4 regions of the Streptomyces sp. CRN 30 genome follow, and region 3 is predicted to be linked to each of the others. Evidence: riboswitches for the same ligand, from Rfam matches in the RefSeq annotation. Region 3 holds a riboswitch; each other region holds the start of a gene.

Region 1 (6,928 bases), on a different contig from region 3:
TGCGAAGTCCTCACACGGTCGGCGCGGTCCCCGTGGGGGAAGCGCAGCCGGTGCGTGTCGGCCGCCCGCTCCTGGTGCAGGGCCGTGATCGCCCGCGCCCGGTCGCCGTCCCCGCGCGCGACGGCGTCGACGATGCCGCCGTGCTCGGCCCAGGACCGCACCGGATCGGCGGGCGCCTCCACCGTGTACATCCAGGCGATCTTGTGCCGCAACTGGGCGAGGGTCGAGGTCAGCGCGGGGCTGCCGGACGCCTGGGCGAGCGTCTCGTGGAACCAGCCGCCCAAGGAGCGCAGGTCCTCGCTGTGGCCCCGGCGCGCCCGCTCCTGCCCCAGTCTGACCAGGCCGCGCAGCACCTTGAGGTGTGCCTCGGTGCGGCGCTGGGCGGCCCGTGCGGCGCCCAGCGGCTCCAGCAGCGTGCGCATCTCCAGCACGTCGGCGGCCTCCTGCTCGGTCGGCTCCGCGACACACGCGCCCGCGTGCCGGCGGGTGACCACGAAGCCCTCCGCCTCCAGGGTGCGCAGGGCCTCGCGCACGGGGACGCGCGAGACGCCGTAGCGGCGGGCCAGCACTTCCTCGGTGAGTCTGCTGCCGCGCTCGTGGACCCCCGCGACGATGTCATCACGGATCGCCGTGCATACCGAGTGCGCCGGAATACGCATGACCGGACCTCCGCCTTAATACCCGTGATGCGCCGCCGATTGACGCGTGTTCCCGCGACTCTATTGCAGGGCACCGGAATTTCCGACGCCGGGCCGGAATCCATGGATATTTTTTGGACAGCGGACGTGTCACAACGGACATGTCATCACGACATGCCGCAACGGACGCGGCGCACTGACCCCTCACCACGGAACGCCTCACCACGGAACGCCTCACCACAGGGCGCGTCACCACGGAGCGCGCCACCGCGGACGGCGAAAGCCCCGGCTCGGGGGAGAGCCGGGGCTTCCTGGGGCTTCTGGGCCTTCGGGCGCGGGGCGGGGTGTCCGCCGCCGGGGGCTCGCTCTCCGGTCCAGGGGGCGCCGCCCCATGGGTCGTCGCCTGAGGGACTGTCGCCGCAGGATGAACGTCTCAGGGGGTCAGACGTTCACGCCGTGCGCGCGCAGATAGGCGACGGGGTCGATGTCGGTGCCGTACTCGGCCGTCGTACGGACCTCGAAGTGCAGGTGCGCACCGGTGACGTTGCCGGTCGCCCCGGAGACGGCGATCTGCTGGCCCGGGACGACCGCCTGGCCGACGGACACACCGATGGACGACAGGTGGCCGTACTGGGTGTACGTGCCGTCGTTCATCCGGAGCACGATCTGGTAGCCGTACGAGCCGCCCCAGCCCGCCTCCACGACGGTGCCGGAGCCGACCGCCTGGACGGCCGTGCCGGAGGCGGCGTGGAAGTCGACGCCGGTGTGGCTGCCGGAGGACCAGACGGCGCCACCGCTCTTGTAGCCGGTCGAGACGTACGAGCCGGCGATCGGGGAGACATAGGTGCTCAGACGCTTGCGCTCGGCCTCGCGGGCGGCGCGCTCCTCGGCCTCGCGGTCCTCCTCGGCCTTCACCGAGGCGAGCTGCACCGCCAGCGCCTCGGCCTCCTCGCGGGCCCGCTTCTGCGCGGCGGCCGCCTCGGCTGCCTGCCGCTGGGCGGCGGCCTGGGCGCCGACCTGCTCGGCCATCGAGTCGCCGATGCTGAGGGCCAGGGTGAGGCCGGTCTGCTCGGCGGAGGGGTCCGCGGCGAGCGCGGGAGAGGCCAGGGTCCCGATGACGCCGGTGGTGGTGAGCGCGGCGACACCCACGGTGCGCGTGGTGGCCTGCTTCACCCGGCTGGGACGACGGTGCTTCCCGGTGGCGCAGCTGAACGCCATGAAGTGGCTGGTCCTTTCCTTCCCTCTCGCCTACCGGGTTAGCTGACGGGTTCGGAGCAGGAAGGTCTCCTACGAGCTCCCTCCACCAGGTGGAGAGCGCCCGATTCACCCCAGGGGACTTCGGTTGGGTCCCCGGCTCCCCTGGCTCGCGCCATGCGGGGACTCGGCGATGACTGTCCGGCGCCGCGGGTGCGGCATGGTGCCTGACGAACAGCCGGACCGACGCTAAGGGTCCCGTCTTTCGAACAACAAACGAAAGACAGGTTTTGTAGCGTACGCCACAGGGCAGACAGCCCAACTCGGCCCCAATACGGGCAAAGCGGGACCCTGGTGGTTCTTCAGCCACCAGGGTCCCGCTGTCGGCGCCAGGCCGGCGGCTTCCGTCCGCCCGGCCCCGCCCGGCCCCTACTCCGCCCGGACGACGGTCACTTCGCCGATGCCGAGGGCGCCCACGGGCTCCTCGATCTGTGCCGCGTCGCCGACCAGGACGGTCACCAGCCGGTCCCCGGGGAAGGCGTTCACGGCGGCGGCGGTGGCCTCCACCGTGCCCGTCTCGGCCAACTGCCGGTACAGCGTCGCCTGGTAGTCGTCGGGCAGGTGCTGCTCGACCTGGTCGGCCAGCGTGCCCGCGACGGCCGCCGCCGTCTCGTACTTCAGGGGCGCGACCCCGACGAGGTTCTGCACCGCGACGTCGCGCTCGGCGTCCGTCAGGCCGCCCTCGGCGAGGGTGCGCAGCACGGTCCACAGGTCCGCCAGCGCGGGACCGGTGTTGGGCGTGTCGACGGAACCGCTGATGGCGAGCAGCGAGGCCCCGGTGCCGTCGGGCGCGGAGCGCAGCACCTGGCCGAACGCCCGCACACCGTAGGTGTAACCCTTCTCCTCGCGCAGCACGCGGTCGAGGCGCGAGGTGAGGGTGCCGCCGAGGCAGTAGGTGCCGAGCACCTGGGCGGGCCACACCCGGTCGTGCCGGTCCGGGCCGACGCGGCCGATGAGCAGCTGCGTCTGGACGGCGCCGGGGCGGTCCACGATGACGACGCGGCCGGTGTCGTCGGCGGTCACCGGCTCCACGGGCCGCGGCTCGGCCGAGGAGCCGGTCCAGGCGCCCAGGGTGTCGCCGAGCAGCCCGTCGAGGTCCACGTCGGTGAGGTCGCCGACGACGACCGCGGTGGCCGTGGCCGGGCGGACGTGCTTCTCGTAGAAGGCGCGCACGGCCGCCGAGTCGATGGCCGCGACGGTGTCCTCGGTGCCCTGGCGCGGGCGCGACATGCGCGAGGAGGCCGGGAACAGCTGCCTGGAGAGCTCCTTGGCGGCGCGGCGGGCCGGGTTGGCCAGCTCGTGCGGGATCTCGTCGAGCCGGTTGCGCACCAGCCGTTCGACCTCGCCGTCGTCGAACGCGGGCGCCCTGAGGGCGTCGGCGAGCAGGCCGAGCGCCTTGGGCAGCCGGGAGACGGGCACCTCGAGGCTGATGCGGACGCCGGAGTGGTCGGCGTGCGCGTCGAGGGTGGCGCCGCAGCGCTCCAGCTCGGCGGCGAACTCCTCGGCGGAGTGCTTGTCGGTGCCCTCGGTGAAGGCGCGCGCCATGATCGTGGCGACGCCGTCGAGGCCCGTCGGCTCGGCGTCCAGGGGCGCGTCGAGCAGCACCTCCACGGCGACGACCTGCTGGCCGGGGCGGTGGCAGCGCAGCACGGTCAGCCCGTTGTCCAGGGTGCCGCGCTCGGGGGCCGGGAACGCCCAGGGCCGGGCCTCGCCGGCCCGGGGCTGCGGGTGGAAGTCCATGGTGGCGAGTTCGGTCACTTCGCCGGCTCCTCGTTCTCGTCGGTGGCTACGGCGGTGGCGGCGGCCTCGGGATCCTCCGCGGCCTCCTCGGCGGCGACCGGCTCGTACACGAGCACCGCGCGGTTGTCGGGCCGCAGGCGGGCCTTGGCGATCTCCCGCACTTCCTCGGCGCTCACGTCGAGGACGCGCTGCACGGCGGTCAGCGCGAGCTGCGGGTCGCCGAACAGGACCGCGTACCGGCACAGTTCGTCGGCGCGGCCCGCGACCGTGCCGAGCCGGTCCAGCCACTCGCGCTCCAGCTGGGCCTGGGCGCGCTCCATCTCCTCGGCGGTGGGGCCCTCCGCGGCGAACCGGGCGAGCTCCTCGTCGACGGCGGCCTCGATGACCGGGACCTCGACGTCACCGGAGGTCTTGACGTCCAGCCAGCCCAGGGAGGGCGCCCCGGCGAGCCGGAGCAGCCCGAACCCGGCGGCGACGGCGGTGCGGTCGCGCCGCACCAGCCGGTTGTACAGGCGGGAGGACTCGCCGCCGCCGAGGACGGTCAGCGCCAGGTCGGCCGCGTCCGCCGCGCGCGTGCCGTCCTCGGGGAGCCGGTAGGCGGCCATCAGCGCCCGCGCGGGCACCTCCTCCTCGACGACCTCGCGCAGCTGCCCGCCCATGACGTCGGGCAGCGAGCCGTCGCGGGGCGCGGGCTTGCCGTCGTGCCCGGGGATGGACCCGAAGTACTTCTCGACCCAGGCGAGCGTCTGCTCGGGGTCGATGTCACCGACCACGGAGAGCACCGCGTTGTTGGGCGCGTAGTACGTGCGGAAGAACGCGCGCGCGTCCTCCAGGGTGGCCGCGTCCAGGTCGGCCATCGACCCGATCGGGGTGTGGTGGTAGGGGTGGCCCTCCGGGTAGGCGAGGGCCGTCAGCCGCTCGAACGCGGTGCCGTAGGGGACGTTGTCGTAGCGCTGGCGGCGCTCGTTCTTGACGACGTCCCGCTGGTTCTCCATGGACTCCTCGTCCAGGGCGGTGAGCAGCGAGCCCATGCGGTCGGCCTCCAGCCAGAGGGCGAGCTCCAGCTGGTGGGCGGGCATGGTCTCGAAGTAGTTGGTGCGCTCGAAGCTGGTGGTGCCGTTGAGCGAACCGCCCGCGCCCTGGACGAGCTCGAAGTGGCCGTTGCCCGTCACCTGTCCGGAGCCCTGGAACATCAGGTGCTCGAAGAGGTGAGCCAGGCCGGTACGGCCCTTGACTTCGTGCCGGGAGCCGACGTCGTACCAGAGGCACACCGCCGCGACCGGGGTCAGGTGGTCCTCGGAGAGCACCACGCGCAGGCCGTTGGCCAGGCGGTGCTCGGTCGCTGTCAGGCCTCCGGAGCCTGCCTCGGCGGTGGCCGTGTGACCCATGGGCATGTACGTCCCTTCGATCGCGGGAGCTTTCGTTGAAACTGCAGAATTCCTGCTGGTTCTGCCACTGTATGCAAGCGCGCGGACGCCTGGCGAAGTTCCCGGACGCGGTACGCCGAGAGCGAGATGCGGGGGGACCGGGACGGGGGTGTGCGGAGTGACGGGAGGGACGGGTGAACGGTTCCCCGACCCCTGTGCGGACGGACCCTCGGACCCGCTCCCGGACCGGCTCGACCGTGGGGTGGTCCGTGGTTGTCAGCGGGGCGGTCCACAATGGAGCGCGTCAGACACCCGTTCATGCCCCGGCAAGACTGTGAAGGAGCCGCAGCAGCGATGGCCCGCCGCAGCACGAAGACCCCGCCGCCCGACGACGCGTACGAGGAGAGGATCCTCGACATCGACGTCGTCGACGAGATGCAGGGCTCCTTCCTGGAGTACGCGTACTCGGTCATCTACTCGCGGGCCCTGCCGGACGCCCGCGACGGCCTCAAGCCGGTGCACCGCCGCATCGTCTACCAGATGAACGAGATGGGCCTGCGCCCCGAACGCGGCTACGTGAAGTGCGCCCGCGTCGTCGGCGAGGTGATGGGCAAGCTCCACCCGCACGGCGACTCGTCGATCTACGACGCCCTCGTGCGCATGGCCCAGCCCTTCTCGATGCGCGTGCCCCTGGTCGACGGCCACGGCAACTTCGGTTCGCTGGGCAACGACGACCCGCCGGCGGCCATGCGGTACACCGAGTCCCGGATGGCCGAGGCCGCGAGCCTGATGACGGAGTCCATCGACGAGGACACGGTCGACTTCGCGCCCAACTACGACGGCCAGGAGCAGGAGCCGGTGGCCCTGCCGGCCGCGTTCCCGAACCTGCTGGTGAACGGCGCCTCCGGCATCGCCGTCGGCATGGCCACGAACATGCCGCCGCACAACCTGCGCGAGGTCGTCGCCGCGGCCCGGCACCTGATCCGCCACCCGAACGCGGATCTCGAAGCCCTGATGAAGCACGTGCCTGGCCCCGACCTGCCCACCGGCGGCCGCATCGTCGGACTGCCCGGCATCCGGGACGCGTACGCGACGGGGCGCGGCACCTTCAAGATCCGTGCCACGGTGACCGTGGAGAACGTGACGGCGCGCCGCAAGGGCCTCGTCGTCACCGAGCTCCCCTTCGCCGTCGGCCCGGAGAAGGTGGTCGCCAAGATCAAGGACCTGGTCGGCTCGAAGAAGCTGCAGGGCATCGCCGACGTCAAGGACCTCACCGACCGCGAGCACGGACTGCGCCTGGTCATCGAGATCAAGAACGGCTTCGTGCCGGAGGCGGTCCTGGAGCAGCTCTACAAGCTGACGCCGATGGAGGAGTCCTTCGGCATCAACAACGTGGCGCTCGTGGACGGCCAGCCGCTCACCCTCGGCCTCAGGGAGCTCCTCGAGGTCTACCTCGACCACAGATTCACCGTCGTGCGCCGCCGTTCGGAGTTCCGCCGCGGCAAGAAGCGCGACCGCCTCCACCTGGTCGAGGGCCTCCTGACGGCCCTGGTGGACATCGACGAGGTCATCCGGCTGATCCGCTCCAGCGACAACTCCGCGGAGGCCAAGCAGCGTCTGATCGAGCGCTTCTCCCTCTCGGAGATCCAGACCCAGTACATCCTGGACACCCCGCTGCGCCGGCTGACCCGGTTCGACCGCATCGAGCTGGAGTCGGAGAAGGAGCGGCTCAACGCGGAGATCGAGGAGCTGACCCGCATCCTGGAGTCGGACGCGGAACTGCGCAAGCTGGTCTCGGGAGAACTGGCCGCGGTGGCGAAGAAGTTCGGCACCGACCGGCGCACGACGCTGCTGGAGTCGGCGAACGCCCCGGTCGCGCCGGTCCCGCTGCAGGTGGCGGACGACCCGTGCCGCGTCCTGCTGTCCTCG
Region 2 (6,928 bases), on a different contig from region 3:
GCGTACGTTCTGTACATTCTTTACGGAACGAACAGAGGGCCATTGGCAGAGGGCCAGAGGACCGTCGGAGGAGGCGCGCTCCATGGGCAAGAACGAACCGTCCGCCCGCTACGTCCTGCCGGAGTTCACCGAACGCACCGGCGCAGGGGTGCGGACGCTCGATCCGTACGCGAAGCTGCTGGCGGAACGGATCGTGTTCCTGGGGACCCCGATCGACGACCGCTCGGCGAGCGACGTGACGGCGCAGTTCATGTATCTCGAGCACGCGGCGCCGGACCGGGACATCTCGCTCTACATCAACTCACCCGGCGGCTCGTTCAGCGCGATGACGGCCGTCTACGACACGATCCAGTACGTCTCCTGCGACGTGGAGACCATCTGCCTCGGCCAGGCCGCCTCGGCCGCCGCGGTGCTGCTGGCCGGCGGGACGCCGGGCAAGCGGTACGCCCTGCCCGGCGCCCGCGTGCTGGTGCACCAGCCGTCGCTGCCCGAGCCGGTCGAGGGACAGGCGAGCGACCTCGCCCTCCGGGCCGACGAGTTGCTGCGCAACCGCGCGACGCTGGAGGGGATGCTCGTACGGCACACCGGCCGGAGCCCGGAGCAGGTGCGGGCCGACATCGAGCGGGACACGGTCCTGGACGCCGCCGGAGCCGTGGCGTACGGCCTGGTGGACCGGGTCGTCGAGAGCCGCAAGGCCTCCCGCGCCCTGCCCGGTGGGAGGTGAGCCGCCGGTGCTGCCCCCCGAACTGCCACCGCTGCCCGCGCTGACCCGTGCCGAGGCGGAGCTGATCGACCGGTACCTCGACGTGGTCGACCTGCTGGGCCGGATCAACCCGGCGCGCCCGGGCGACACCTACCGCGGACTGCGCGCCGCACAGGCCCTGGTGGGCAGGGCGACGGCCCTGCGCACCGCTCTCGAACTGATGCACAAGCGAGGGGAGAGCGAGTTGCACGCCCCGACCCTCGCACGCGCCCTGCGGGTGCTCGACGGCGAACGGCGCACCACCCGTGTCACCGTGCCACCGGAACCGGGCGGCTGACGCGGGTTCCCCACCACGGGAGTACGGCACGAGGGCCCGGCACGGGGCGCACGCCGCTCCCGTCGGCGCATCCGGCACGGAGCGCGCGCGGACCGGACCGCATACCCACGAACGGCCTAAGGGCCCGTCCTCCCCAAGACGCGCAGAAGTTGCGCACTCCGTCCGCACCAGGGACTCAGCCGCCGCGCCGCCCCTGGTGCGAGGACCTCGGCTCCCTCGGCCCGCGTCGCCGGAAGGGGCTGTCCACCCGAACAGGTGAGTGGTGAGTAACCCCACAAATCTCCGATTCCGCTCGGTGATTGCGACATTCGTGCGTCAAGATCCCTACCGACGACAAGCCCCCGCCGCAGCGGCGGGGCGGTCCGGGCGGACGCCGAGTCCTGCCACCGCACGGATGACGGGTCGACAGAAGTGGATCGGCAGGAGTGGAGGACCCGAGCACGACGGGCCGCCGGGACGAACACCGTTCCGAGTGGTCCTTGGGGTGAAGCCACGTCATGACGTGGCCGGGCTACTTCGCCAGCCCGAATCCGACAGGTCATCCTTCACAGGCGGCTGACGAAGGGTTGCGCATGACTGCGCTCAATCGTGTCCCGTCGCTGCTCGGCCGGGCCGGCACCGCATCGTTCCTCACCATCGCCGCCGTGGGCGGCAGCCTCGTGGTCCCGGGTGTCGCCACCCAGGCCGAGGCGACCTCGCCGGCGTCGAAGGCGCTGAAGATCGCGGCGTCGAAGCAGGGCGCCCCGTACGCGTGGGGCGCCACGGGCCCGAACCGGTTCGACTGCTCCGGGCTGACGCTGTACGCGTACAAGAAGGCGGGCAAGAAGCTGCCCCGCACCGCCGCGCAGCAGTACAACAAGACCAAGAAGATCTCCGCATCCAAGCGCAAGCAGGGTGACCTGGTCTTCTTCCACTCGGGCAAGAACGTGTACCACGTCGGCATCTACGCCGGGAGCGGCAAGCTCTGGCACTCCCCGAAGAGCGGGGACGTGGTGCGCAAGTCGAAGATCTGGACGAAGAGCGTCTGGTACGGCCGGGTGGCGTGACCTGCCCGGGGCGACGGCTTCCCGTGCCGTCGCCCCTCCTCGGTCCCGGCCCGGCACACCCACGACGTGCCTGGTGGGACGCGTCCCGTGCGGGCGTGACCACGCCCGGACGGGTTACACGTTCCCCCATGGCCGACCACCAGAGCTCGCACACGGGACGCAACGAGACGCCGCTCGAGAGAGCCGACCGCAACTTCATCGAGCTGCTCCAGGAACTGCGCGTCACCCAGACCGGGGTGCAGGTCCTCTTCGCCTTCCTGCTGTCGATGGCGTTCACCCAGCGCTTCGAGTCGCTGGACACCTTCCAGCTCGCCACCTACGTGACCACGCTGCTGCTGGCCCTGCTCTCGGCCATCATCTTCGTCGCGCCGGCCGCCCTGCACCGCTCCCTCTTCCAGCAGAACGCCAAGCCGCTGATCGTCCGGGTCTCCGACCGGCTGGCCACCGTCGGCATGGTGGTGCTGATGCTGGCGTTCACGGGATCGGTCACCCTCGTCGTGGACGTGGCGCTGGACCGCGGGGCCGGCATCGCCGCCGGAGCGGGCACCTTCCTCGCCTGCACGGGCCTGTGGGGCGTACTGCCCCGCCTGGTCCTCCGGTCGGGATCCCGCGACGACGCCGACGAGACGTCCGCCGGGGCACCGGAGACGGTGTCGTCGTCCCGGGGACCGCGCGAGCCGATCCACTGACCCCCCGCCGCCCGGGCCCGCTCAGGGGTCCTGCTGCCCGGCCGCCGTCAGCGGCGGCTGCGCCGACGTCACCCAGGGCAGTTCGATGGCCACCGTCTTGCCGCCCTCCCGGGTGGGTCTCATGCTCAGTCTGCCTCCGCACTCGGCGGTCAGCCAGCGGATGATGACCATGCCGCGGCCGTTGTCCTGCTGCACGGCCGCGGGCAGCCGTTTCGGGAACCGCGGGTGACTGTCGGTGACACCGATGTGCAGGTGCTCGTCGCGGTCGAGCGCGATGTCCACGGTGAACGTGGGCGACTGTCCGAAGGTGTGCTGGACGGCGTTGGTGGCGAGTTCGGAGACGATCAGCCGTACGGTCTCGCCGATCTCGGCGTCGCTCGGCAGGCCCCATTCGGACAGGACACCGGCGACATAGGTGCGGGCCGCGGAGACCGAGGCCGGGTCGCTCGGCAGAGTGACGGATGCTTCCTGGTGGTCTGCCATAACCACGTCGTCCCTTTCCCACGAGACCGCCGGTCCGCCACGGAAGGAAGGATTCGGGTACGGTCCCGGACTGGTGCTTCGCGCCAGATTGCCATCACTGAGGGTGCTCGCGGCACCGATCCGCCAAGATGTGCATATATCTGTCGCTCGAAGCGGTGAACTCTCCGACGACCGACCGTATTTGGGCGGCCCCATTGGTCCATCCTCTACCGTCGCCCCGACACCGCGGCCGGGCGGAAGGAGAGACCCATGCAATACGGTCCTGCGGTGCGCCGTCGCAAGCTCGGTACCGAACTGCGCCTGCTGCGCTGCCGCTCCGGCCTCACCAGCATCGAGGCGGCCCGGCTCGTCGGCTGGCACCAGTCGAAGGTGAGCCGGATCGAGACGGGTTCCAGCGGGGTGAAACCGGCCGACGTCCGCCGGCTGCTCGACGCGTACGGGGTGGCGGACACCGAACTGCGCGAGCTGCTGCTGGCGTTGGCGGGCGGCGAGGACGGCGGCGGTCGGCAGAACTGGTGGCACGCCTACCGTGGGGTGCTGCCGCCGACGTACCGCGATTTCATCAGCCTCGAGTCGCAGGCCGGCGGGATGTGCACGCTGGAGACCTCGGTGGTGCCGGGCCTGCTGCAGACGCCCGAGTACGCCCGTGCGGTGACCCGGGCCACGCTGGAGGGGCTGGCGGACGACAAGCTGGACGCGCTGGTGGAGGTGCGCATCGCACGCCAGGACGTGCTGCGCGCGGACCCGCCGCTGCGGCTGGACGCCGTCCTGGACGAGGCGGTGCTGCGCCGGCGGGTCGGCGGGCCCGAGGTCATGGCACGGCAGTTGCAGCGGCTCCGGGAGGCGGCGGCGCTGCCTCAGGTAAGGCTGCAGGTATTGCCGTTCACCGCGGGGGAACACATCGGCCTCACCGGTCCTTTCGTCATCTTCTCGTTCTGCAACACGGCCGATCTGGACGTTGTCGTGCTCGACCACTTGACGAGTAGCCTCTACCTCGAACGGAAAGAAGACCTCCAGGCCTATGTGGAGGCCTTCAACGCCCTTCGCTTCCACGCCCTTTCGCCCGAGGAATCGTTGGATTACATCGCCGGGATAGCCGCCGGCGCATAAGGAGGCACCATGTCAGCTCTGCCTCGTCATGTCCCTTCGAGCACCGCGCTGCACGATGTGCAATGGCTGCGCAGCAGTCGCAGCACGGGAATGAACAACTGCGTCGAGACGGCGCGCCCGCATACCGGCTCCCGCGCCGGTCTGGTGGCCGTCCGCGACTCGAAGAACACGACGGGACCCGCTCTGCTGTTCACCCCCGAAAGCTGGGAGGAATTCATCTCCGCGCTCCGGTGACAAGTGACTTCCTGTCACCCGTCACCGCCGGGAATCTCGACGCACGGCCGTGTCACGCCGACTCACGGCCGCGTCCCGCAGATCACCGCGACGGCCCGGTCCAGCTGCCCGTCGGTGAGATCCGCCCGGGCGGTCAGCCGCAGCCGTGACACCCCGTCGGGCACGGACGGTGGGCGGAAGCAGCCGACGGCGAGACCTGCCGCCCGGCAGTCGGCCGCCCACCGTACGGCCCGCTCGGGCGAAGGGGCGCGTACGGACACCACGGCGGCGTCGGGCCGCACGGCATCGAGGCCCGACGCCGTCAGCCGGGTGTGCAGCTCCGCCGCCACCTCCCGTGCCCGGGCCGCGCGCCCGGGTTCCCGGCGCAGCAGCCGCAGCGCGGCCAGGGCCGCACCGGTGGCCGCCGGGGCCAGGCCCGTGTCGAAGATGAACGTCCGGGCCGCGTTGACCAGGTGGTCGATCACCCGCTCAGGGCCGAGCACCGCCCCGCCCTGGCTGCCGAGCGCCTTCGACAGGGTGACGGTCACCACCACGTCCGGCGCGCCGGCGAGTCCGGCCGCGTGCGGGGCGCCCCGGCCGCCGTCGCCCAGGACGCCCAGCCCGTGCGCGTCGTCGACGATCAGTCCGGCGCCGGCCCGGCGGCAGACGGCGGCCAGTGCGGCGAGGGGGGCCGCGTCGCCGTCCACCGAGAAGACCGAGTCGGAGACGGCCACGGCCGGACCCGGATGCGTGCCGAGCGCCCTGCCGACGGCTTCCGGATCGGCGTGCGGGACGACCTGGGTGATCCCCCGGGCCAGCCGGCAGCCGTCGATCAGGGAGGCGTGGTTGCCCGCGTCCGAGACGAGCAGCGAGCCGTCCGGTGCCAACGCGGTCACCGCGGCGAGGTTGGCCGTGTACCCCGAGGACAGGACGAGGGCCGCCTCGGAGCCGCAGAAGCCGGCCAGCTCGCGCTCCAGTTCGCCGTGGAGTTCGGTGGTGCCGGTGACCAGCCGGGAGCCGGTGGCCCCCGCGCCCCACCGGCGGGCCGCCCCGGCGGCGCCCGCGACGACCTCCGGGTGCCGGGCGAGCCCCAGGTAGTCGTTGCTCGCGAGGTCCAGCAGCGAGGACGCGGCGGGGCGGGGCCGCAGGGTGCGGACGAGTCCGGCGCGCCGGCGGGTGCGTGCCTGCTCGTCGATCCAGCCGAACGCCATGGGTCCTCCGGGCCTGCGGGGCGGGTGACACGCCTGCGGCCGGTGTGCCGACGGCGCCGTTTGTGCACAGTGGACAGACACTAGCCATCCGGCGGCCCGACCGCAGTAGTGGCGATACCCACATTCCGGACGGCCGCCGTTGTGCGATCCCTCCTTGGCCCGGGGCGCTCCCGTACGCCAGGATCGCCTTCCATGGACCTGCTGAGCACACTCGTGGACAAGGGGCTCCGGCGCGCGTCGCCGACCCGCGGAGAAGCGCTGGCCGTCCTGGCCACGTCCGACGACGACCTGCTGGACGTGGTGGCCGCCGCCGGCCGGGTGCGGCGGCACTGGTTCGGCCGGCGGGTGAAACTCAACTACCTCGTCAACCTCAGGTCCGGACTCTGCCCCGAGGACTGCTCCTACTGCTCCCAGCGCCTCGGTTCGACGGCCGGCATCCTCAAGTACACCTGGCTGAAACCGGAGGAGGCCGCCGATGCGGCGACCGCGGGGCTGGCGGGCGGCGCCAAGCGGGTCTGTCTGGTGGCCAGCGGCCGCGGCCCGACCGACCGGGACGTCGACCGGGTCTCCGAGACGGTACGGACGATCAAGGAGCGGAACGGGGACGTCGAGGTGTGCGCGTGCCTCGGCCTGCTCTCCGACGGCCAGGCCGAGCGGCTGCGCGCGGCGGGCGCCGACGCCTACAACCACAACCTCAACACCGCCGAGGCGACGTACGGCTCCATCACCACCACGCACACCTACGCCGACCGTGTGGACACGGTGCACAAGGCGCACGCGGCCGGGCTGTCCGCCTGTTCCGGGCTCATCGCGGGGCTGGGCGAGAGCGACGAGGACCTGGTGGACGTGGTGTTCTCGCTGCGCGAGCTGGACCCGGACTCGGTGCCGGTCAACTTCCTGATCCCGTTCGAGGGCACCCCGCTCGCGAAGGAGTGGAACCTCACCCCGCAGCGGTGCCTGCGCATCCTGGCGATGGTCCGGTTCGTCTGCCCGGACGTGGAGGTGCGGATCGCGGGCGGCCGCGAGGTGCACCTGCGCGGCATGCAGCCCCTCGCCCTGCACCTCGCCAACTCGCTCTTCCTCGGCGACTACCTCACCAGCGAGGGCCAGGCGGGCCGGGCGGACCTGGAGATGAT
Region 3 (6,928 bases):
GCCGCCTTGACCAGTGCTTCCTTGGTGACCGCGCCGGCGTAGGCCTTGCCGTCGTCCGTGATCAGCACGTTGACCAGGCGCGTCGAGAAGACCGTGCCGGAGCCGAACGGGCCGCTGACCTCGTCGCCGAGGGAGTTCAGGAAGCCGTCGAGATCGCCGCCGCCCTCGCCGGACGACGCCGTCGGAAGGCCCTCGTCACCGGTGTCGAACGCGGCGATGGAGCTCCAGCCCTCGCCTATGACCTTCATGCCCTTCAGCCCCTCGGCGCCCTGGGCGAACTCCTCGCCCGGCTCGGGCAGTTGCCCGGAGTCGTGCGTTCCGGCATCCGGAGTGTCGAGCTCCTCCGCCTCGGTGACCTTCGCGCCCTCGGGCGGCGTGAAGTCGAAGGTGGCGGCGCTGGGCGCGGCGAAGTCGACCTTGGTGAAGCCCGCGTCGACGACGGCCGCGCCGCCGCTCGCCGGGGTGAGCGTGAACTTCAGCGGCAGTCCCGTCTCCGCGTCCACGGCGACCGAGACGGCGCCGACCGTCGAGCCGGCCTGCCTGGGCTCGACGAGCAGCTTGTACGCGTCGCGCCCGGCGACCTGCGCGGTGCCGTCCACGGTCACGGACGTCGTGTCGTCGACCGCCCGCAGCGCCTCCTCGGCCAGTTCCTTGGGTGTCGCGGGCACGTTCCCCGGCACGGTTCCGGGCGCGGCGTCGTCCTTTCCGTCCGCGCCGCCGGTCGCGTGGTACACCTCGTTCGAACCGCTGTCGTACGCCCACACGTCGTCGCCGTTGTGGATTACGCTGTACTCGGCGGCCTCGTCCAGCAGCGACAGCTTCTGCTTGTCGGGCCCGTCGACGGCCACGCGCAGGGTGTGCGTACCGGTGGCGAGTTCCGTCAGCCGGGCGGACGGGTCGGCGGTGGAGCCGTCGTCGCCCCCGGCCCCGCCACCCGCCCCGAGGCCGCTCGCCAGACCGCCCAGGTCGGGCAGTCCCAGATCGGTGCTGATCTTCACGGTGCCGGACAGCTGATCGACGTCCGAGGCGGCGATCTTTTCGATGAGTTCCTGGGCGCTGACCTCCGGCAGGTCGGGATCGCCGGAGCCGGCGAACGCCGGCACGAGGCCGATGGTCGCGGCCGCCACGCCCACCACGGTGACCGGGACGACGTACCGCGCGGCCCTGCGCCGTCCGCCGCGCACGTCCCCGGCCTCGCCGGTCGTGGCGCTGTCGTCGGATTTGAACGGTGCCATATGTGCCTTACCTCCGTAGTAGGCGGCGGCCAGGTCGTCGCACCGCGCCGCATTGCCCGTGCCGCGTCGCGGTGCCCGTGGCGTCGTACTCGCACGGCGTCGTTCTCGCACGCGTCGTCGTCCACCTCGAGCCGCCATTCTCACCCGAACCAGTGAGGATTGGTGCTTTCCATCCGACCAAATCGGCCATCCGGAAGCGTCAGACCGCGGGATCAATTCCACGTACTGCTGAGGGATGACATACGGAGGCGGCGCCTTCCCCGCCCCGTAGGGGTCGCCGGGAGGGCGCCGCGTCCACCGTCCTGCGGTGCGGGGCGTACGCCACGCACCCTCGGCCGTCAGCCGGCCCGGTGCACCACCGCGTCGCACAGTTCCACGAGCGCGCTCTTGGCGTCGCACTCCGGCAGCGGCGCCAGTGTCGACCGGGCCTCCTCCGCGTACCGCACGGTGTCCCGCCGGGCCTGCTCCAGCGCCGGGTGGGCCCGCAGCCGGGACAGCGCGTCGGCGAGGCGCGCGTCGTCGGTCAGGTCGCCGTCCAGCAGCTCGCACAGCTCGGCGTCCTCGGCCAGCCCCAGCCGCGCGGCCCGCTCCCGCAGCCGCAGCACCGGCATCGTGGGGACACCCTCACGCAGATCGGTCCCCGGCGTCTTCCCCGACTCGCGGGTGTCGGAGGCGACGTCCAGCACGTCGTCCGCCAGCTGGAACGCGATGCCCAGCCGCTCCCCGTACTGCGTCAGCACGTCCACGACCGTCTCGTCGGCGCCGGACATCATCGCCCCGAACCGTCCGGAGACGGCCACCAGCGAGCCGGTCTTCCCGCCGAGGACCTCCAGGTAGTGCTCGATGGGGTCCCGCCCGTCGCGCGGCCCGACGGTCTCCAGGATCTGCCCGGTGACCAGCCGTTCGAACGCCTCGGCCTGGATCCGGACCGCCTCGTGCCCCAGGTCGGCCACCACGTGCGAGGCCCGGGCGAACAGGAAGTCCCCGGTCAGCACGGCGACGGAGTTGCCCCAGCGGGCGTTCGCGCTCGGCACCGCGCGGCGCACGTCCGCCTCGTCCATCACGTCGTCGTGGTACAGCGTGGCCAGGTGCGTCAGCTCGACGACCACGGCGGAGGGCACGATGCCCGGCGCGTGCGGGTCCCCGAACTGCGCCGCGAGCATCACCAGCAGCGGCCGGAACCGCTTCCCGCCCGCCTTCAGCAGGTGCTGCGCGGCCTCCTGGATGAAGGGGACCTCGCTCTTCGTGGCCTCGAACAAACCTTCCTCGACGGCCGTCAATCCGGCCTGGACATCGGCTTCCAGAGCCTGGTCCCGCACGCTCAGCCCGAACGGCTCGACGACGGTCACGAGAGGTCTCCTGTCTGCTGACGTCTGCTGACGGTCATACGGTCGGTCACACGGACGGTCACGGTCTCAAGGTCGATGACATAGTTTGTCGATCTGTCGCTGCCATCACCCGAGTCAGCGTATCCGGTCACCTTTCGATCACCACGAGCGCCCACCGGTCCACCCCGGGCGGCATCGGCACACACCGGTCATGTTCTTGATCAGCTGATACGTACGGACATGCCTCGACCCACACGGCTCCACCGGCGGCTCTCCTCACGGCCCCCGAGTGATCATCCCCGACACCCGGCGCATCCGCTCCGCGCCCGCTCCGCATACCCGGTGCGGACCATGTGTCACGGGCGCAGCCTCCCGTCACCGCCCCGTGACTCCCTGCCACCTTTACGCCACCCCCAGTCGCCGCTCCGCACGGACACCCTTCCCCCATGATCCTTCCAGCCCGTGAGTCGAGTCACACGGGGGCCTTTGTGACCACACCTTCGAAGCGCGAGCACTTTGCCTTTGCAGAAGGAAAGTTGGAGTCGACCGACCGGGCATTTCGATCTCCTTTAGCCCCGCCAGCACGTCACCAGAGAGACTCACGTCACCCATCCACCCTTGTTTCACCTGTGTGCTCTCGCATACGTTCACGTCCATCCGGGCGGAACGCCGAATCCTGCCGCCGCCCGCGACCCCTTTGACCGACTCACTCACGCAGGGCAGGAGCGGGGGACCCAGGCAAGCCGCCGGTCAGTAGGTCCGGACCGGCTCGGGGTGAAGCCGCGCACACCACTCGCCGCTCGTCATGCGTCGTGCGGGCCGTGCACGGCCGGGCACCTTTCCGCCCGAACCCGACAGCTCACCTCGCAGGCGCCGGAGAGGAAACGCGCCATGCCCGCACGAGGCAAGCACCGCCGCCCCAGAACCAGCCCGCTCGCCCGAGGTGTCCTCGCCGTCGCCGGAACCGGTGCGGCCGCCCTCGCCCTTCCGCTCATGGGCGCGACGAGCGCCAGTGCCGCACAGCCGGCCCAGGTCCGGACCGCACCCCAGGCCGCCGCCCCGACGTACACCGTGCTCGCGGGCGACACGCTCACCGGGATCGCGGACGAGCACGCCGTCGACGGCGGCTGGCGACAGCTGTACGAGGACAACCGCGCGGTCGTCGGTGACGACCCGCAACTCATCCGCCCGGGTCTGGAACTCACGGTCGGTGCGGCCGGGGAGTCCGGCACGGACACGGCGACCGCGGTCACCCCCGCCTCCGTCACGACCTACGCCGACAACCTCGACGGCTGGATCCGTGAGGCCCTGGACGTCATGGGGCAGAACGGCATACCGGGAACGTACGACGGCATCCACCGCAACGTCATGCGCGAGTCGTCCGGCAACCCGCAGGCCATCAACAACTGGGACTCGAACGCCGCGGCGGGCACCCCGTCCAAGGGCCTGCTCCAGGTCATCGACCCGACGTTCGCCGCGTACCACGTCTCCGGCACGGTGTACGACCCGTACGACCCGGTCTCGAACATCGTGGCGGCGTGCAACTACGCCGCCGCGCGGTACGGCTCGATCGACAACGTCTTCGGTCCGTACTGACCCGGCTCCCCGGCGTGGCCACACCCGGCCACGGCAACGCTCACCCCGGAAACAGCCGCTCCAGCACCACGGCGACCCCGTCCTCCTCGTTCGACAGGGTCACCTCGTCGGCGACGGCCTTGAGTTCCGGGTGGGCGTTGCCCATGGCCACCCCGCGTGCGGCCCAGCCGAACATGGGGATGTCGTTCGGCATGTCACCGAAGGCGACGGTGTCCGCCGGGCTCACCCCGAGCCGCCGGGCGGCCCTGTCCAGGCCCGTCGCCTTCGTGACGCCACATGGCTGAAGTTCGACGGTCCCGGGCCCCGACATGGTGACCGTCGCCAGCGAGCCGACCACTCGGCGGGCCGCCGCCGTCAACTCGTCGTCGCTCAGCGTGGGGTGACGCAGCAGCACCTTGCTGATGGGCGCGCCCCACAGTTCCTCGCGCCGCCGCACCGGTACGGCGGGAAGCATCGGCTGCGGCATCAGGTAACCCGGCTCGATGAGGGTGCTCCCCTCCGCCCCGTCCTGGTCGACGGCCGCGTACACCTCCCCGACCTCGGCCTCGATCTTCTCCAGCGCGGTCTCCGCGAGTTCCCTGTCCAGGGTCACGGACCAGATCAGCCGATCCGCGCCGGCGTCGTACAGCTGCGCGCCCTGCCCGCACACCGCAAGCCCCCTGCTGCCGAGCTCCCGCAGCAGGGGGCGTACGAGTGGGGCGGGCCGTCCCGTCGCGACCAGGTGCCGCGCACCGGCGGCCGCAGCTCTCGCGAGAGCGGAGCGGGACCTGGCGGAGAGCGTGTGGTCGCCGCGGAGCAGCGTTCCGTCCAGGTCAGTGGCGATGAGGGCGTACACGGTGCGCGGCGTCATGATCAGAGAATACGGACCGGCAGGGCTCATCCGTCCGGCGCTAACCGGACGACGTACCCCCTTGCGGCACCGTGAACTCCCGCCCCCGGACAGCGCGGTTCACGGTGGCACGCACCGCGTCCCACCGCTCACCGGTGGGCGGCCGCCAGGTGCCTGACCAGCCGCCGCGAGGCGAACTCCGTGCCGCACACGAACCGCATCACCGGCCCGTACGAGGCCGCCGCGGGCAGCCCCGTGAAGTACAGCCCGGGCACCGACGAGCGATATCCGGCCCCGAGCCGCGGTGCTCCCCGGCTCACCGCCAGCTCCGTACGCAACTCGTGGCCGATGAAGTCCATCGCCGCCAGGTCCACCCGGTAGCCCGTGGCCGCGATCACGTGGTCGGCCGACAGTTCCTCCATGCGCCCCTCGTGGGTGCGCACCACCAGCGTCGGGCGCCCGTCGATGCCGCCCGCGCGCACGATCCGCTGCACCTCCCGTACCTGCACCGTGCCCTCGAACCGGTCCCGCAGCCACCAGGCGCCGAGCGGCCCGAGCACCCGGCGCACGAGGAGGTGGCGGGCGCCGGCGGGCAGCCGGCGGTAGGGGTGCGGGTAGTAGCTGAGCGCCCAGAGGGACCAGGCCCGGCCGAACGGCGACTCGGGCCGGAGCCTCGGCTGCCGCCACGGCGGATCACCGAAGGCCACCTTGCCGCGCCCGCGCGCGACCACCCGTACCCGCGCTCCGGCCTCCGCCGCCAGCACCGCCGTCTCCAGCGCGGACTGCCCGGCGCCGACCACGAGCAGGTCCTTGCCCGCGAACCGGTCGAGGTCGTGGTGGTGCGAACTGTGCGAGAGGGGTCCGGTGGGAGTGGGCCCGTCGGGGGCGGCGCCCGCGAGCTCGGGCGGGAGGTGGGCGAGGCCGGACAGGCCGGTCGCCACCACGACAGCCCGCGCGGTGAACGACTCCCCGGAGTCCAGCTTGAGTTCGAACCCCTTCCCGTCCGCGCGCCGGTCCACGGACACGACCCGCACCCGCTCCAGGTCGGGCACCAGCCGCTGCTGGAACCACGACCCGTAGTCGATGAACGTCTCCACGGGGATGACGTCCTCGTCCCGCGCCAGCCGCGGTGTGCCCGCCGCGTCGCAGTAGTCGGTGAGGGTGTGACCGCCCTGCGGCGCGTCGATGGCCGAGGCGGCCGGTGTCGATTTGAGGAGCATCCCGGCGGGCATGTTCTCCCGCCAGCTCACCATGGGTTCACCGAAGACGCGTGTCGGAATGCCACGCCCCCGCAGGTGGGCGGCGGTGGACAGGCCGAACGGCCCGGCGCCGATCACTGCAACCGGATGAATCACGAAGTCCCTCCCGGAACGTAACGCGACGAATGCGCGATGTACCTGCTTCGTGGCCTGCTTCTGGCACCTGCTTCACGGCACCTGCTTCATGGCCTACTGGGCGGCGGCGCCCGAGCCACGGCGCTGCGCCCGCCACAGCTGGTACAGGTGCTTCACGCCCGGCCGTACGAGGCGGGCGAGCATCGTGAGAGCCGGCCACAGGTCGTCCCGCGCGAACCAGGCCGGCTCGGTACCGCTGGCGCGGGCCGGAGCGTGCGGTGTCGTGTAGCCGCTGCGCCGGTAGGCGAGCAGCGCGGGCAGGTCGATGTTCTCCACGACGTACCGGCGACCGGTGAGCTGTTCCCCCTCCGGGACCGTCCGTCCGGTCAGGTCCAGGTGCAGGGCGCGCACGACATCGACCCCCGACTCGTTCTCGAACATCCGGAACTGCGCGCCCATCCGCGGATTGAAGTCGAGGAGCTTGTACTGCCCGTCCCTGCGGTCGAAACGCAGGTCCAGGTCGATGATCCCGCTGAAGCCGATCTCCTTGATGAACCGCGCCGCCAGATCCGCGAGCTCCGGATTGTCGACTATGTAGGCGTTGGC
Region 4 (6,928 bases), on a different contig from region 3:
CGAGAGCAGGGCCACTGCCTACCATCGATCACCGCAGGACTTTGTGCACCGTCGCACAAGCTCTCCGAGAGAGAGCTTCCCAAGGGAGGCCACCTTGCACCGCCGCAGCAGTCGCCGTCGCACCGCGCTCCTCCTCGCCGCCGCGATCGCCGCCGCGGGCCCCGCCCTCACCGCCTGCGGCGACGAGGCGCATCCCGGTGCGGCGGCCGTCGTCGGGGACCAGCGGATCACGGTCGCGCAGCTGGAGAGCCGGGTCGGCGAAGTGCGCGCGGCCCAGCGGGCCGCCACCGTCGACGACGCCCAGTACGAGCAGGCCGTCGCCGGCACCGGCAGGCTCACCCGCGACACCCTGCACGGCATGGTCCTCGACCGGGTCCTGGACCACGCCTCGGCCGACGCCGGTGTGCGCGTCACCCGCAAGGAGATCCAGGGCTTCCGCGCCTCCCTGGAACAGCAGGCGGGCGGCGCCGAGGCCCTGCGTGCGGCCTGGCTGCAGCAGTACGGAGTCCCGCCCCAGCGCCTGGAGGACAACCTCCGCACCGAGCTCCAGGCCCAGAAGCTGGCCGCCGCGCTCGGCGCCGACATGAGCGACGAGCAGGGCCAGGCCGTGTTCTGGCAGGCCCTGTCGAAGGCCTCCGGCGAGCTCGACGTGGACCTCAACCCCCGCTACGGCACCTGGGACGTCGAGCGGAGCAGCCGGGCGGACGCCACGACACCCTGGGTCCGGGAGGTCACGGCGGCGGCGGAGCAGCCGGCGTAGAGCCACTGTCCACAGCCTGTGGACAACGTCCGGTGCCGTCGGTGCCGTGGGTTACGTTCGAGGCGTGAACGCAATGAGCCCCGACGGCGCACCCGGCCGTATCGTCCTGCTGACCACCAGCCACCGCGTCGCGCCCGGACTGCTCTCCTGGCCCGCCTGGCAGGCACTGCGCACCGCCGACCGCGTCCTGTGCGCGGACGGCGCGCACCCGCAGCTGCCGTACCTCCGGGACGCCGGCGTGGCCGTGGCCGAGACGGCCCCCACCGCCCCCGACCTGGTCGACGCCTGCGCGGGCGGCCGCACGGTCGTGGTCGTCGCGTCGGGCGAGGGCGAGCCGCTGCTCACCGACGGCCTGGCGCGCCTGGCGGGCTCCGGCCGCGTCCGGATGCCGGAGCTGGAGCTGCTCCCCGCCTCGTACGACCTGCCGGGAGCCCGCCTCCTCGACCTGGTCCAGGTCATGGACCGGATCCGCCGCGAGTGCCCCTGGTCCTCCCGGCAGACCCACGAGGGGCTGGCGAAGTACGGCATCGAGGAGGCGTACGAACTCGTCGAGGCGATCGAGGACGGCGACCGTGACGAGCTCCGCGAGGAGCTGGGCGACGTCCTGCTCCAGGTGGTCTTCCACGCCCGCATCGCCGAGGAGGACCCGGACGCGCCGTTCTCCGTCGACGACGTGGCGGGCGGCATCGTCGCCAAGCTGATCCACCGCCACCCGCACGTCTTCGGCGACGCGAGGGCCACGACGCCCGAGGAGGTCAAGGAGCACTGGCTGCGCACCAAGGCGGTCGAGAAGCGGCGCTCGTCGGTCACCGAGGGCGTCCCCCTCGGCCAGCCCGGCCTGGCCCTCGCCGCCAAGCTCTCCTCCCGCGCCCGCACGGCCGGCCTCGACGTACCGCTGCCCCAGGGCGAGGGCGTCGGTTACGAACTGCTCGCCCTGGCGGCCCGCGCCGAGGCCACGGGCGTCGACCCCGAGGCGGCCCTGCGAGCAGCGGCCCGCGCGTACCGTGACGCCATACGGGGCGCGGAGGGCCTGGGCGGGGCCTGAGAGCCTGTGGATCCGTGCACGGCGGGCCGCCGGTACCGGGTACGGCGCCGGTCGGGCGCGAGCGCGGACCGCACCCACCGGCGAGCCCCGCAGCCCGCCGGATACGGTCGGGAGGTGACCCAGCAACCCCGGCCCGCCGACGCCGCGCCCACGCTCTTCACCTGGGAGTTCGCCACCGACCCCTATCCCGCGTACGCCTGGCTGCGCGAGCACGCGCCCGTGCACCGGACCCGGCTGCCCAGCGGGGTGGAGGCCTGGCTGGTCACCCGTTACGCCGATGCCCGGCAGGCGCTCGCCGACCCGCGGCTGTCCAAGAACCCGGCGCACCACGACGAACCCGCCCACGCCAAGGGGAAGACCGGCATCCCGGGCGAGCGCAAGGCCGACCTGATGACGCACCTGCTCAACATCGACCCGCCGGACCACACCCGGCTGCGTCGGCTGGTCTCCAAGGCGTTCACCCCGCGCCGCGTGGCCGAGTTCGCCCCCCGGGTGCAGGAGCTCACCGACCAGCTCATCGACGGGTTCGCCGAACGCGGCAGCGCCGACCTCATCCACGAGTTCGCCTTCCCGCTCCCCATCTACGCGATCTGCGACCTGCTCGGCGTCCCCCGCGAGGACCAGGACGACTTCCGGGACTGGGCGGGCATGATGATCCGGCACGGCGGGGGGCCGCGGGGCGGTGTCGCCCGGTCCGTGAAGAAGATGCGCGGCTACCTCGCCGACCTCATCCACCGCAAGCGCGAGGCACTCCCCGACGTCCCCGCCCCCGGCGAGGACCTCATCTCCGGTCTCATCCGCGCCTCCGACGAGGGCGAGCACCTCACCGAGAACGAGGCGGCGGCGATGGCCTTCATCCTGCTCTTCGCCGGCTTCGAGACGACCGTCAACCTGATCGGCAACGGCACGTACGCCCTCCTCACCCACCCCGGCCAGCGCGAACGCCTCCAGCGCTCGCTGGCCGCGGGCGAGCGCGACCTGCTCGCGACCGGCGTGGAGGAACTGCTGCGCTACGACGGCCCCGTAGAGCTCGCCACCTGGCGCTTCGCCACCCGCCCTCTCACGATCGGCGGGCAGGACATCGCGTCCGGCGACCCCGTGCTCGTGGTGCTCGCGGCGGCCGACCGCGATCCGGAGCGGTTCGCCGACCCGGACGTCCTCGACCTCTCGCGCCGTGACAACCAACACCTCGGGTACGGGCACGGCATCCATTACTGCCTGGGCGCACCCCTGGCCCGGCTGGAGGGGCAGACCGCGCTCGCGACGCTCCTCACCCGCCTTCCGGACCTCGGACTTGCGATGGATCCAGCCGATTTGCGGTGGCGTGGCGGGCTCATTATGCGGGGGTTGCGCACGCTTCCCGTGGAGTTCGCACCGGTTCGGTCATGACGCCGGAAGTGCACGTCGGAGGTGATCGCGCGACCTCGCACAGCCGGACGAATGTGACGCTTGATCAAGTTCGTGATCTGCGCGTGATCTGCGCTGCATTGACTTGTGACAAGTGATCGACTGCGGCTACGTTCACGCATCAACGCGACCGGCGCGCCTCACACCGGGGCCGGCCGGGCCGCTCCTTGCTGTCGTGTGAAAGGCAACCGCATGCTCTCCGGGAACGGTCGTCACCGGCGCCCCCGTCAGGCTCCGGCCCTCCTCGTCGCGGCGGGAGTCACCGGATCCGCCATCGCGATCCCGCTGCTCGGCGCGAGCGGGGCGAGCGCGGCCGACGGAACGGTCTGGGACCAGGTCGCCGACTGCGAGAGCGGCGGGTCCTGGAGCGCCAACACGGGCAACGGCCACTACGGCGGACTCCAGATGTCCCAGAGCGACTGGGAGAAGTACGGCGGTCTGGACTACGCCCCCAGGGCCGACCAGGCGAGCCGCTCCCAGCAGATAGCCGTCGCCGAGAGCATGCTCGCCGACCGGGGTGCCATCGCCTGGGCCACCTGCGGCGTGCTCGCCGGGCTCGCCGGCGACGACGACGCGGCGGACACCGACACCAGCGCGAAGGGCGGCTCCACCAAGTCCTCCGGTTCCTCCGGGTCTTCCGCTTCCTCCGGCGCGTCCGGCTCGTCGGAGTCCGCCACGCCGGCGGCCGGTACGACCACGCCCGGCAGCGGCTCCACCGGGAGCGCCTCCCCGAGTGCCGGCACCGCCGACGAGACGGCGTCCGGCGACAAGTCCGGCGCCTCCGGCGCGAGTACGTCGGAGGAGGACGACCCGAAGGCCTCCGCGTCGGGCGACGAGTCCGGCGAGCCGGGCGGTGACGAGGACGCCGCCGGCGAGACGGAGGAGGGCCTGGCGACCGACGCCGCGTCGGCCTCCCCCTCCGAGTCCGCCGCCCCCTCCGCCGACGCCTCCACGGACGCGGCCGAGGGCACCGGCCGGCACCGCGGCGACAGTGCCGCCGAGCAGCCGGCCGCCGGCGTCACGGGCGGGTCAACCGCCTCCACCGGACGCCACGCCGCCCAGCCCGTCGACGTGGTCAGCGAGCTGACGGGTGGCGCGTACACCCTCCGCTCCGGTGACGGCCTCTGGGCCGGCGGCAGCTCCCTCTAGGCGGATCGCATCGTTCCCGGTCGGGCGCTGGGGACCAGCGCCCGACCGCTGCGTTCCGGGTGTCCGGCGGGCAGCTGAAGGACGCCGGAACGCGCGGCAGTTCGCGAGCGCATTCGCGCCGTATGCACCATTTGATCTCGGTGGGAGATGAGTCACAAAGGCCCTGATCGTCTTTGTGTTCCGGCGTCACACGTGCCTACCGTCGTGATCGCTCGCCACAGCGGGCCCCGCGGTCGTCACGCCGAATCCTGCCAACGGCCGTACGGGAACAGTCGTCGCGCAAGCGCCGTGGGCAGGAGCGGGGGACCCAAGGTAGGTGCCGGGCCCGGGAGTCGAGAGACACCCGGAAACGGCTTGGGGTGAAGCCGCGCAGGGCAGTACGCCGTGCGCGGCCGGGCAATCTGACCGGCCCGAACCCGACAGCTCACCTCGCAGGCGTCGGTGAGGGGATCAACTTCATGCTGCGTTCCTGCAACAAGGGCAACAAGACCAAGCACCGCCGTCCGTCCAAGGCCAGTCAGGTCGTCGCGTTCGCCGGCGTCACCGGCGCCGCGATCGCCGCCCCGCTGCTGACGGCGGGCTCCGCCTCCGCCGCGTCCGCCTCCGAGTGGGACACCGTGGCCCAGTGCGAGTCCGGCGGCAACTGGTCGATCAACACCGGCAACGGCTACTACGGCGGTCTGCAGTTCTCCGCCTCCACCTGGGCCGGTTACGGCGGCACCCAGTACGCCGCCACCGCGGACAAGGCCTCCAAGGCCCAGCAGATCGAGATAGCCGAGAAGGTCCTCGCGGGCCAGGGCAAGGGTGCCTGGCCGAACTGCGGTACGGGCCTGTCCGGTGCCGCGTACAACGGTGCCGCGGCCGCCCCGTCGACCTCCGGTTCGGGCTCCGGCTCCGGTTCGGGCTCGGGCTCGGGCTCCGGGTCCGCCGGGCAGAGCGCCCCCGAGCAGAGCGCGCCGAGCCAGAGCGCGCCGAGCGGGAGCACCCAGGAGCAGCGCGCCTCGCGTTCCTCCGAGCGGGCCACCGTCGAGACCCCGACCGGCAAGAAGGTCAAGAAGGGTGACGGCGAGTACAAGGTCGTCAAGGGCGACACCTTGAGCGGCATCGCCGGCGAGAAGAACGTCGCGGGCGGCTGGGAGAAGCTCTACGAGCTGAACAAGGACGTCGTCGACGACGCCGACGTCATCTACCCGGGCCAGCAGCTGCACCTGAGCTGACGACGGCCGAACCGGTGACGGCCGGCCCGGCCGGCCACCCCCGTCCCCACGGGCGCCCCGCCCCGGTGCGTGTTCCCCCCATGCGCACCGGGGCGGGGCTTTTCCGCGAGCCGTCCGCGCGCGCCGCGGGGGCTTCCCGGGCGCGCGGCGGCGGCCGGTCGCACTGGTCCGCGTTTGTTCCGTTCAGAAACAATTTACTCTCGGTTATGTCCCCAGGGTGACCGGCAGGCTGGCCGATCCCCCGGAGCCGGTTAGGCTCATCCCGCAGGGCCACTGCCCTCGTACCCGCGTCACATCCCAGAAGGAGATGCTCGTGCCGTCCATCGACGTCGTCGTAGCCCGGGAAATCCTGGACTCCCGAGGCAACCCCACGGTCGAGGTCGAGGTCGGCCTCGACGACGGCAGCACCGGCCGTGCCGCCGTTCCGTCCGGTGCCTCCACGGGTGCCTTCGAGGCCATCGAGCTCCGTGACGGCGACACCAGCCGTTACCTCGGCAAGGGCGTGGAGAAGGCCGTCCTCGCCGTCATCGAGCAGATCGGCCCGGAGCTGGTCGGCTACGACGCCACCGAGCAGCGCCTGATCGACCAGGCGATGTTCGACCTGGACGCCACCGACAACAAGGGCTCCCTCGGCGCCAACGCCATCCTCGGCGTCTCCCTCGCCGTCGCGCACGCCGCCTCCGAGGCGTCCGACCTGCCGCTCTTCCGCTACCTGGGCGGCCCCAACGCGCACCTGCTGCCGGTGCCGATGATGAACATCCTGAACGGCGGCTCGCACGCCGACTCCAACGTGGACATCCAGGAGTTCATGATCGCCCCGATCGGCGCGGAGACCTTCTCCGAGGCCCTGCGCTGGGGCACCGAGGTCTACCACACGCTGAAGAAGGTCCTGAAGAACAAGGGCCTGGCCACCGGCCTCGGCGACGAGGGCGGCTTCGCCCCGAACCTCGGCTCCAACCGCGAGGCCCTCGACCTCATCCTCGAGGCGATCAACGAGGCCGGCTACACCCCCGGTGAGCAGATCGCCCTGGCGCTCGACGTCGCCGCCTCCGAGTTCTACAAGGACGGCGTCTACTCCTTCGAGGGCAAGGAGCGCACGGCCGCCGAGATGACCGAGTACTACGCCGAGCTCGTCGAGGCGTACCCGCTCGTCTCCATCGAGGACCCGCTGTTCGAGGACGACTGGGAGGGCTGGAAGACCATCACCGACCAGCTCGGTGACAAAGTCCAGCTCGTCGGCGACGACCTGTTCGTCACCAACCCCGAGCGCCTGGCCCGCGGCATCGAGGAGGGCACCGCCAACGCCCTGCTGGTCAAGGTCAACCAGATCGGCTCGCTGACCGAGACCCT

What was found. A riboswitch is a leader RNA that binds a small molecule or an ion and turns the genes downstream of it on or off. The one in region 3 is predicted to bind cyclic di-AMP.
Positions count from the first base shown of each region.
Region 1: another riboswitch for cyclic di-AMP. It lies ahead of UW392_RS38965 (M23 family metallopeptidase); the one in region 3 lies ahead of UW392_RS21295 (LysM peptidoglycan-binding domain-containing protein).
Region 2: another riboswitch for cyclic di-AMP. It lies ahead of UW392_RS63715 (C40 family peptidase); the one in region 3 lies ahead of UW392_RS21295 (LysM peptidoglycan-binding domain-containing protein).
Region 4: another riboswitch for cyclic di-AMP. It lies ahead of UW392_RS38290 (transglycosylase family protein); the one in region 3 lies ahead of UW392_RS21295 (LysM peptidoglycan-binding domain-containing protein).

Region 1 is NZ_JAVRHI010000368.1:4,627-11,554, reverse strand. It holds gene UW392_RS38970 (GntR family transcriptional regulator) at 1-659, opposite strand, end outside; gene UW392_RS38965 (M23 family metallopeptidase) at 1,080-1,856, opposite strand; cyclic di-AMP (ydaO/yuaA leader) riboswitch at 1,869-2,035, opposite strand; gene UW392_RS38960 (pitrilysin family protein) at 2,262-3,650, opposite strand; gene UW392_RS38955 (pitrilysin family protein) at 3,647-5,026, opposite strand; gene UW392_RS38950 (DNA topoisomerase IV subunit A) at 5,354-6,928, shown strand, end outside.
Region 2 is NZ_JAVRHI010000550.1:3,100-10,027, forward strand. It holds gene UW392_RS63705 (ATP-dependent Clp protease proteolytic subunit) at 83-724, shown strand; gene UW392_RS63710 (hypothetical protein) at 732-1,040, shown strand; cyclic di-AMP (ydaO/yuaA leader) riboswitch at 1,402-1,609, shown strand; gene UW392_RS63715 (C40 family peptidase) at 1,613-2,086, shown strand; gene UW392_RS63720 (DUF6328 family protein) at 2,215-2,775, shown strand; gene UW392_RS63725 (ATP-binding protein) at 2,797-3,258, opposite strand; gene UW392_RS63730 (helix-turn-helix transcriptional regulator) at 3,508-4,368, shown strand; gene UW392_RS63735 (DUF397 domain-containing protein) at 4,378-4,602, shown strand; gene UW392_RS63740 (8-amino-7-oxononanoate synthase) at 4,665-5,792, opposite strand; gene bioB (biotin synthase BioB) at 5,985-6,928, shown strand, end outside.
Region 3 is NZ_JAVRHI010000202.1:27,106-34,033, forward strand. It holds gene UW392_RS21285 (sigma-E factor regulatory protein RseB domain-containing protein) at 1-1,235, opposite strand, end outside; gene UW392_RS21290 (polyprenyl synthetase family protein) at 1,574-2,584, opposite strand; cyclic di-AMP (ydaO/yuaA leader) riboswitch at 3,253-3,449, shown strand; gene UW392_RS21295 (LysM peptidoglycan-binding domain-containing protein) at 3,455-4,159, shown strand; gene UW392_RS21300 (HAD family hydrolase) at 4,200-5,009, opposite strand; gene UW392_RS21305 (FAD-dependent oxidoreductase) at 5,138-6,343, opposite strand; gene UW392_RS21310 (ATP-grasp domain-containing protein) at 6,437-6,928, opposite strand, start outside.
Region 4 is NZ_JAVRHI010000362.1:200-7,127, reverse strand. It holds gene UW392_RS38310 (SurA N-terminal domain-containing protein) at 95-760, shown strand; gene UW392_RS38305 (nucleoside triphosphate pyrophosphohydrolase) at 834-1,805, shown strand; gene UW392_RS38300 (cytochrome P450) at 1,920-3,194, shown strand; gene UW392_RS38295 (transglycosylase family protein) at 3,405-4,361, shown strand; cyclic di-AMP (ydaO/yuaA leader) riboswitch at 4,636-4,814, shown strand; gene UW392_RS38290 (transglycosylase family protein) at 4,820-5,578, shown strand; partial or broken gene eno (phosphopyruvate hydratase) at 5,892-6,928, shown strand, end outside.